2 linked regions of the Martelella mediterranea DSM 17316 genome follow. Each later gene encodes a partner of the first gene's protein in a complex. Links are inferred from orthologs where the notes say so. Each region holds a gene or a part of one and is shown on either strand. Other genes may lie near its edges.

Evidence for each region.
Region 2: the proteins of carA (region 1) and carB are in contact, whole or in part, in a solved structure (PDB 1KEE), measured with the Escherichia coli proteins. The link is inferred for Martelella mediterranea DSM 17316 from one-to-one orthologs.

The regions. Positions count from the first base shown.
Region 1 is NZ_CP020330.1:3,698,222-3,701,336, reverse strand. What follows is about bases 281-3,109. They hold carA (glutamine-hydrolyzing carbamoyl-phosphate synthase small subunit), read right to left. Parts: upstream 2,385-3,109; coding sequence 1,176-2,384; downstream 281-1,175. Other genes in these bases: Mame_RS17185 (GatB/YqeY domain-containing protein), read left to right, coding at 2,691-3,109. Also shown: more of Mame_RS17185, read left to right, coding at 3,110-3,115. UniProt on the Escherichia coli protein: Small subunit of the glutamine-dependent carbamoyl phosphate synthetase (CPSase).
Region 2 is NZ_CP020330.1:2,570,814-2,575,140, forward strand. Bases 22-4,062 are described here. They hold carB (carbamoyl-phosphate synthase large subunit), read right to left. Parts: upstream 3,705-4,062; coding sequence 222-3,704; downstream 22-221. Other genes in these bases: Mame_RS12020 (ArsR/SmtB family transcription factor), read right to left, coding at 22-95; Mame_RS26685 (hypothetical protein), read left to right, coding at 3,948-4,062. Outside these bases: more of Mame_RS12020, read right to left, coding at 1-21; more of Mame_RS26685, read left to right, coding at 4,063-4,112; Mame_RS12030 (isocitrate lyase/PEP mutase family protein), read right to left, coding at 4,147-4,327. UniProt on the Escherichia coli protein: Large subunit of the glutamine-dependent carbamoyl phosphate synthetase (CPSase).

The DNA of each region.
Region 1 (3,115 bases):
AATTGTGCCGGCGCTTCGGGATTTCTCGCCAGACGGGCTATGTCTGGCTGAAGCGTGTCAGGGCTGGCGAGGGGGTGCAGGATCGCTCGCGGCGGCCGCACGCGAGCCCGCGGCGCACCGGTCAGGCGCTTGAACAGGCGGTGCTTGAGGTGCGCGATGCGCATCCGGCCTGGGGCGCCCGCAAGATTGCGTGGATGCTGGAGCGTATGGGGACCGATCCGCCGGCGGCCTCGACAGTCCATGCCATCCTGGTTCGACACAAGCGGATCACAACGCCTGAGGGCGCGGGCCCGGCTTATGGACGTTTCGAGCGCGAAGCGCCAAACCTGCTATGGCAGATGGACTTCAAAGGACGTTTTCAACTCGTCTCGGGGGCTGGTGTCATCCGCTCACCGTCCTCGATGATCATTCGCGGTTTGCCCTCGGACTTGAGGCCTGCGCCGACGAACGGAGGATGACGGTTCGCAGTCGGCTGGAACGCATCTTTCGTCACCATGGGCTGCCGATGGCGATCTATACCGACAATGGCAACCCGTGGGGAACGGCGTTCAGCACGGCTGGACACGCTTGCGCGTCTGGCTCCTCAAGCTGGGGGTAGAACTCATTCACGCCCGCCCCTACCATCCGCAGGGACGCGGCAAGAACGAACGCTTCCACCGCAGTTTCAAGGCTGAAGTTCTCGCCTTCCAGCCATTGTCGGACTTCAGGCAGGCGCAAAGGGCGTTTGATCGCTGGCGCGACCTCTATAACCATCATCGGCCGCATCAGGGCATCGCCATGGCCGTGCCCGCAAGCCGCTACAGCCCGTCGCCCCGCAGCTTTCCCGCCACTGTTCCCGAGCCCGTCTATGACCCAGGCGAGATCGTCAGGCGCGTCAGCAGCACAAACGCCTATGTCGCATTCAACGGCAAGGCATGGCGTGTGCCGAAGGCCTTTCAAGGGGAAATGCTGGCAATCAGACCCCTCGAAACCGACGGCCAACATGGCGTGTTCTTCGCAGCAAACCAAGTCGCCCTCATCGACCTTAACAAAGACGAATAACTGTCAGGCATGTCTCCGAACACCTGTCAGGGATGTCTCCGGGCTTTACACTTGACCCGAGGGTGACCCCGGAGAGGGGATGGCGCCCGCGAAACGGAAGCGGACGCCGAGGGGCCGCTAGGGCCCGATAGTGCTCAGGCGCGCTCTTCCAGCAGCGCCTCGCCCTTCTTCTCGCGCACCAGATTGATGAAGCGGCGGAAGAGGTAGTGGCTGTCCTGCGGACCGGGCGATGCCTCCGGGTGATGCTGGACGGAGAAGACCGGCTTGCCGGCAAGCGCGATGCCGCAATTGGAGCCGTCGAACAGCGACACATGGGTTTCCGCGACGCCCTCCGGCAGCGAGGCCGAATCGACCGCGAAACCGTGGTTCATCGACACGATCTCGACCTTGCCGGTGGTGTAGTCCTTCACCGGATGGTTGGCGCCGTGATGGCCCTGATGCATCTTTGTGGTCTTACCGCCGAGCGCGATCGCGAGGATCTGGTGGCCGAGGCAAATGCCGAAAATCGGCAGGCCGCTGTCGATCAGCGCGCGAATCACCGGCACGGCATATTCTCCGGTCGCGGCCGGATCGCCCGGGCCATTCGACAGGAACACGCCATCGGGCGAAAGCGCCAGAATCTGTTCCGCCGAGGTCTTGGCCGGCACGACCGTGACCTTGCAGTCGAGACCGGCGAACAGGCGCAGGATGTTGCGCTTCACGCCGTAGTCGACGCAGACGATGTGATAGCGGGCGTCAGCTTCGGCGAGCGTGTCATAGCCTTCGTTCCAGACCCACGGCTTCTCGTCCCATTTCGACGACTGGCCGGACGTGGCTTCGATGGCGAGGTCGAGACCTTCCAGTCCGCCCCACGCCTTCGCCTTGGCCTTCAGCGCGTCGAGATCGAACTTGCCGGACGGCTCGTGGGCGATCACGGCATTGGGCGCGCCATGCTCGCGGATCCAGGCGGTCAGCGCGCGGGTGTCGATGCCGGAAAGGCCGATGATGCCGCGCTTCTTCAGCCAGGTGTCGAGGTCTTCGCTGGAGCGGTAGTTGGAGGGCGCGGTGATATCGGCCCTGAAGATCGCGCCGACCGCGCCGCGGCGGGCGGCGGGCACCAGATCCTCGATATCCTCGCCATTGGCGCCGATATTGCCGATATGCGGAAAGGTGAAGGTGACGATCTGTCCGAGATAGGACGGGTCGGTCAGGATTTCCTGATAGCCGGTCAGCGCGGTGTTGAAGCAGACCTCTGCCTCGACGCTGCCTGTGGCGCCGACGCCCTTGCCGTAGATTACCGTGCCGTCGGCCAGAACCAGCGCGGCCGTCGGCGTTTCCTGTGTCCATGGGGCAGTCATGATCATTCCTTGCTAGTCGCCGGCCCGGGGCCGATTGAACGGGCCCTGTCCCGATCCTATATATGAGCCCGAGCCAAAGGGTTCGCGGGCAAGCTGCGTTCGGGTAGGCCACTTTTTGATGCGGTTGCGGGAAAATAGAGAAACCGCGCTTGCGGGTCAATTGCTCTTAAGGCAGACTTGTGGCATCTGCTCAAAATAAATGACGCGCCCGAAGATTTGATTTGATCGCAGCCCCGGTATTCGGTAAACGCCGCCGCCATTCGGCATGTGTCGATGCGGTACCTTGAAGATGGCGTTGCCAGGAGTGAATGAATGTTGCGCGATAAACTCGCACTTGCACAAAAAGACGCTTCGAAAGAGGAAGATCCGGTACGCTTCTGCACATTGAGACTGGTTCACGCGGCCATCAAGGACCGCGACCTGGCTCATCGTGCCAACGGCAAGGACCCCGTCAGCGATGACGATATCGCCGGGATTCTGTTCCAGATGCTGAAACAGCGCAAGGAATCCTCCCGCCTCTACGAAGAGAAGGGCCGGCCCGACCTCGCTGCACAGGAACGTCAGGAAATGGCGGTGATTCGCGAATTCCTGCCCGCCCAGTTGCCCGAGGACAAGATCCGCGAAGTCTGCGCCTCCGTGGTCGAGGAGACCGGCGCGCAGGGTCTGCGCGACATGGGCAGGTGCATCGAAACGCTGAAGGACCGCTATTCCGGTCAGATGGACTTCTCCAAGGCCTC
Region 2 (4,327 bases), 1.1 Mb from region 1 along the record:
TTCACCGTCGCTTCGCCCTTGGACAGCCGCGCAAGGATCGCGCGGCGGGTCGGATCGGCGAGGGCGGAGAGCGTCCGGGTCAGCGGATCGGACATTTTGTGTTTATCCCATCGGTTAATTAACCTATTGGATAAATAAAGGAGGCAAATCTCTGCGTCAAGTCCGAAGAAAAGGGCAGGCGCTGGGCCTGCCCTTCATGAGGCGTCTCAGTCCGATACGGCTCAGGCGTAGCTTTGCAGCGGGCGCACTTCGAGCTGGCCCTGTTTCAGCGCCTTGATCGCCTGGGCGGCGGCCATGGCGCCGGCCATGGTGGTGTAGTATGGCACCTTCTGGGTGAGTGCTGCACGGCGGAGCGACTTCGAATCCGAGATCGTCTTGTCGTTGCTGGTCGTGTTGAACACCAACTGGACCTGACGATTGCGGATCGCATCCTCGATATGCGGACGGCCCTCGCGCACCTTGTTGATCTTGGTGGCGGAAATGCCGTTTTCCTCCAGGAAGTCGCGGGTGCCGCCGGTCGCCATCACGGTGAAACCCTGCTCCACCAGAAGCCTGACGGCGGGCAGCACGCGCTCCTTGTCTTCCGACTTGACCGAGACGAAGACGCAGCCATCGCGCGGCAGATCGACGCTGGCGCCGAGCTGCGACTTGGCGAAGGCAATTGCGAAATCCTTGTCGAGGCCGATGACCTCGCCGGTCGAGCGCATTTCCGGGCCGAGCAGCGTATCGACGCCGGGGAACTTGGCGAAGGGGAAGACCGCTTCCTTGACCGCGATGTGGTTCAGCTTGCGCGGGTTGGGGCGCTCGCCGTAAGACGCGATCACATCGTTCAGCTTCTCGCCGGCCATCACGCGGGCGGCGATCTTGGCGATCGGCGAACCGATGGTCTTGGCCACGAACGGCACGGTGCGCGAGGCGCGCGGGTTCACTTCGAGGATATAGACCGTGCCGTCCTTGATGGCGAACTGCACGTTCATCAGGCCCTTGACGTTAAGCGCGAGCGCCAGCGCACGGGACTGTACCTCAAGCTCATCGAGGATTTCGTCCGACAGGGAATGGGGCGGCAGCGAGCAGGCGCTGTCGCCCGAATGGATGCCAGCTTCCTCGATATGCTCCATGATGCCCGCGACGAACACGTCGGTCCCGTCGCAGAGGCAGTCGACATCGACTTCGATGGCGTTGGTCAGGTAGCTGTCGAACAGAAGCGGGTTCTTGCCGAGCAGGGTGTTGATCTGCCCGGTCTTGTCGTTCGGATAGCGCTGCTTGATGTCCTCGGTGACGAGTTCCGGCACCACTTCCAGCAGGTAGTGCGACAAACCGGCATCGTTGTGGACGATCTCCATGGCGCGGCCGCCGAGAACGTAGGACGGGCGAACCACCAGCGGATAGCCGATTTCGGCCGCCACCAGGCGGGCCTGCTCGACCGAATAGGCGATGCCGTTATTGGGCTGGTTGAGGTCCAGCTTGATCAGCAGTTTCTGGAACCGGTCGCGATCCTCGGCAAGGTCGATCATGTCCGGTGCGGTGCCGAGGATCGGGATGCCGTTCTTTTCCAGCGCTTCGGCGAGCTTCAGCGGCGTTTGGCCGCCGAACTGCACGATGACGCCGACGAGCGTGCCTTTTTCCTGCTCGGCGCGCATGATCTCGATGACGTCTTCGGCCGTCAGCGGCTCGAAATAGAGCCGGTCGGAGGTGTCGTAGTCGGTCGAAACCGTTTCCGGGTTGCAGTTGACCATGATCGATTCATAGCCCGCATCCTTCAGCGCGAAGGCGGCATGGCAGCAGCAATAGTCGAACTCGATCCCCTGGCCGATCCGGTTCGGCCCGCCGCCGAGAATGACGACCTTCTTCGCATCCGAAATACCGGCCTCGGAGCGGGTCTGGCCATCGAAGGGCGTCTCGTAGGTCGAATACATGTAGGCGGTCGGCGAGGCGAATTCGGCGGCGCAGGTATCGATGCGCTTGTAGACCGGGCGCACGCCGAGCTTGTTGCGAAGCTGGGCGACTTCCTTCGGGCGGCCATGGGTGAGGCTTGCCAGCCGCTGGTCGGAAAAGCCCATCGCCTTCAGCATGCGCAGGTTTTCGGCATCCTGCGGCAGGCCGTGCTCGCGCACGCGCTCTTCCATATCAACGATTGCGCGCAGTTGATCGAGGAACCACGGGTCGATCTTCGAATGCTCGTGGATTTCGCTCTGGCTGACGCCGAGACGCATTGCCTGCGCGACCATGCGCAGGCGGTCCGGCGTGCCGGTGCCGATCGCGGCGCGGATGGCGTTGCTCGGCTCGCCGTTCTCGATGCCTGGGATCTCGATCTCGTCGAGGCCGGTCAGGCCGCGTTCCAGACCGCGCAGCGCCTTCTGCAGCGATTCCGGGAAGGTGCGGCCGATGGCCATGACTTCGCCCACGGATTTCATCGCCGTGGTCAGCGTGTTTTCCGCGCCCGGGAATTTTTCAAAGGCAAAGCGCGGGATCTTGGTGACCACATAATCGATCGACGGCTCGAACGAGGCGGGCGTCGCGCCGCCGGTGATGTCGTTTTCGAGTTCGTCCAGCGTGTAGCCGATGGCGAGCTTGGCGGCGACCTTGGCGATCGGAAAGCCGGTTGCCTTCGACGCGAGCGCCGAGGACCGCGACACGCGCGGGTTCATCTCGATGACGACGAGCCGGCCATCGGCCGGGTTGACGGCGAACTGCACGTTCGAGCCGCCGGTCTCCACACCGATCTCGCGCAGCACCGCCAGCGAGGCGTTGCGCATGATCTGGTATTCCTTGTCGGTCAACGTGAGCGCCGGCGCGACGGTGATCGAATCGCCGGTATGCACGCCCATCGGATCGACGTTCTCGATCGAGCAAATGATGATGCAGTTGTCCGCCTTGTCGCGGACGACCTCCATCTCGTATTCCTTCCAGCCGAGCACGGATTCCTCGATCAGCACTTCGGTGGTCGGCGAGGCGTCGAGGCCGCGCTCGACGATCTCGAAGAATTCCGAACGGTTATAGGCAATGCCGCCGCCGGTGCCGCCGAGCGTGAAGGACGGGCGGATGATGGTCGGCAGGCCGATGACGTCGAGCGCCTGCGCCGCGATTGCCATCGCATGCGACATGTAACGCTGCTTGCGGTCGGTATTGCCGAGGTTCCACTGGTTCTCGAGCTCGTCGAGCGCGTTGTCCAGCGCATCGCCCGAAAGCGTCTTCTTCAGTTCGGCGCGCTTGGCCTCGTGTTCCTGGCGGTGCTGGTCCTTGATCTCTGTGGCGTTGGCCAGCATGGACTTCGGCGTTTCGAGCCCGATCTTGGCCATGGCCTCGCGAAACAGCGCGCGGTCCTCGGCCTTGTCGATGGCGTCCGGTTTGGCGCCAATCATCTCGACATTGTAGCGCTCCAGCACGCCCATGCGGCGCAGCGACAATGCGGTGTTGAGCGCGGTCTGGCCGCCCATGGTCGGCAGCAGCGCGTCCGGGCGTTCCTTGGCGATGATCTTGGCGACGACTTCCGGGGTGATCGGCTCGACATAGGTGGCGTCGGCCAGTTCCGGGTCGGTCATGATCGTGGCCGGGTTGGAGTTGACCAGAATGACCCGGTAACCCTCTTCCCTGAGCGCCTTGCAGGCCTGCGCGCCGGAATAGTCGAACTCGCAAGCCTGACCGATGACGATCGGCCCCGCGCCGATGATGAGGATGGATTTGAGGTCTTGGCGCTTGGGCATGGGCGGTATCCGTCGTTTCTTCTTATCGTCCCTGCATCAAAAACCGGCACGGTTGACCGGGCCGGGTAAGGGACGTGAAATCATGTAGGCTAGGTGGGCCTTATAGGGAAGTTGCCGTGGCAACGGAACCCCGAAAATGCACCGCGCGAACCGCCATCAACGATGTTTTTTCGGCTTTCATGCACTTAAACGTGAACTTTTCGTTTACATGCCGCGTTATTACTCCAAACCGGAGACAAAACCATGTTTGAATATCTGCCTCTTATCGCATTCCAGATCGTGTTCGCGGCTGCAGGACTTGCTATTCTTTACCGGATCGTCGGCGGCAGGATTTTTGGCGCGGACGACGCCCAGCGCAAGAGCCATGGCGAAATCTTTCGCAGGGCCAGCAAGACGTCGCATGCCTGAGCGCGCACGTCTCACCCGGTGACGCCCGTCGGCGTCACCGCTTCGGCGGCACGGTCAGCCTTTCCGCCTCGCTGCCATCGACCCTCTCGTAATTGAATGTCCCCTCCGTAAGCACCTCTTCCGCTGCCTGTTTCAGGCCGGATAGCGCGGCCCGGGCAAACGAGCCGCCGACGCTGATGCGCCTGACGCCGGCGCGTTCCAGCGCTGTAACGGAA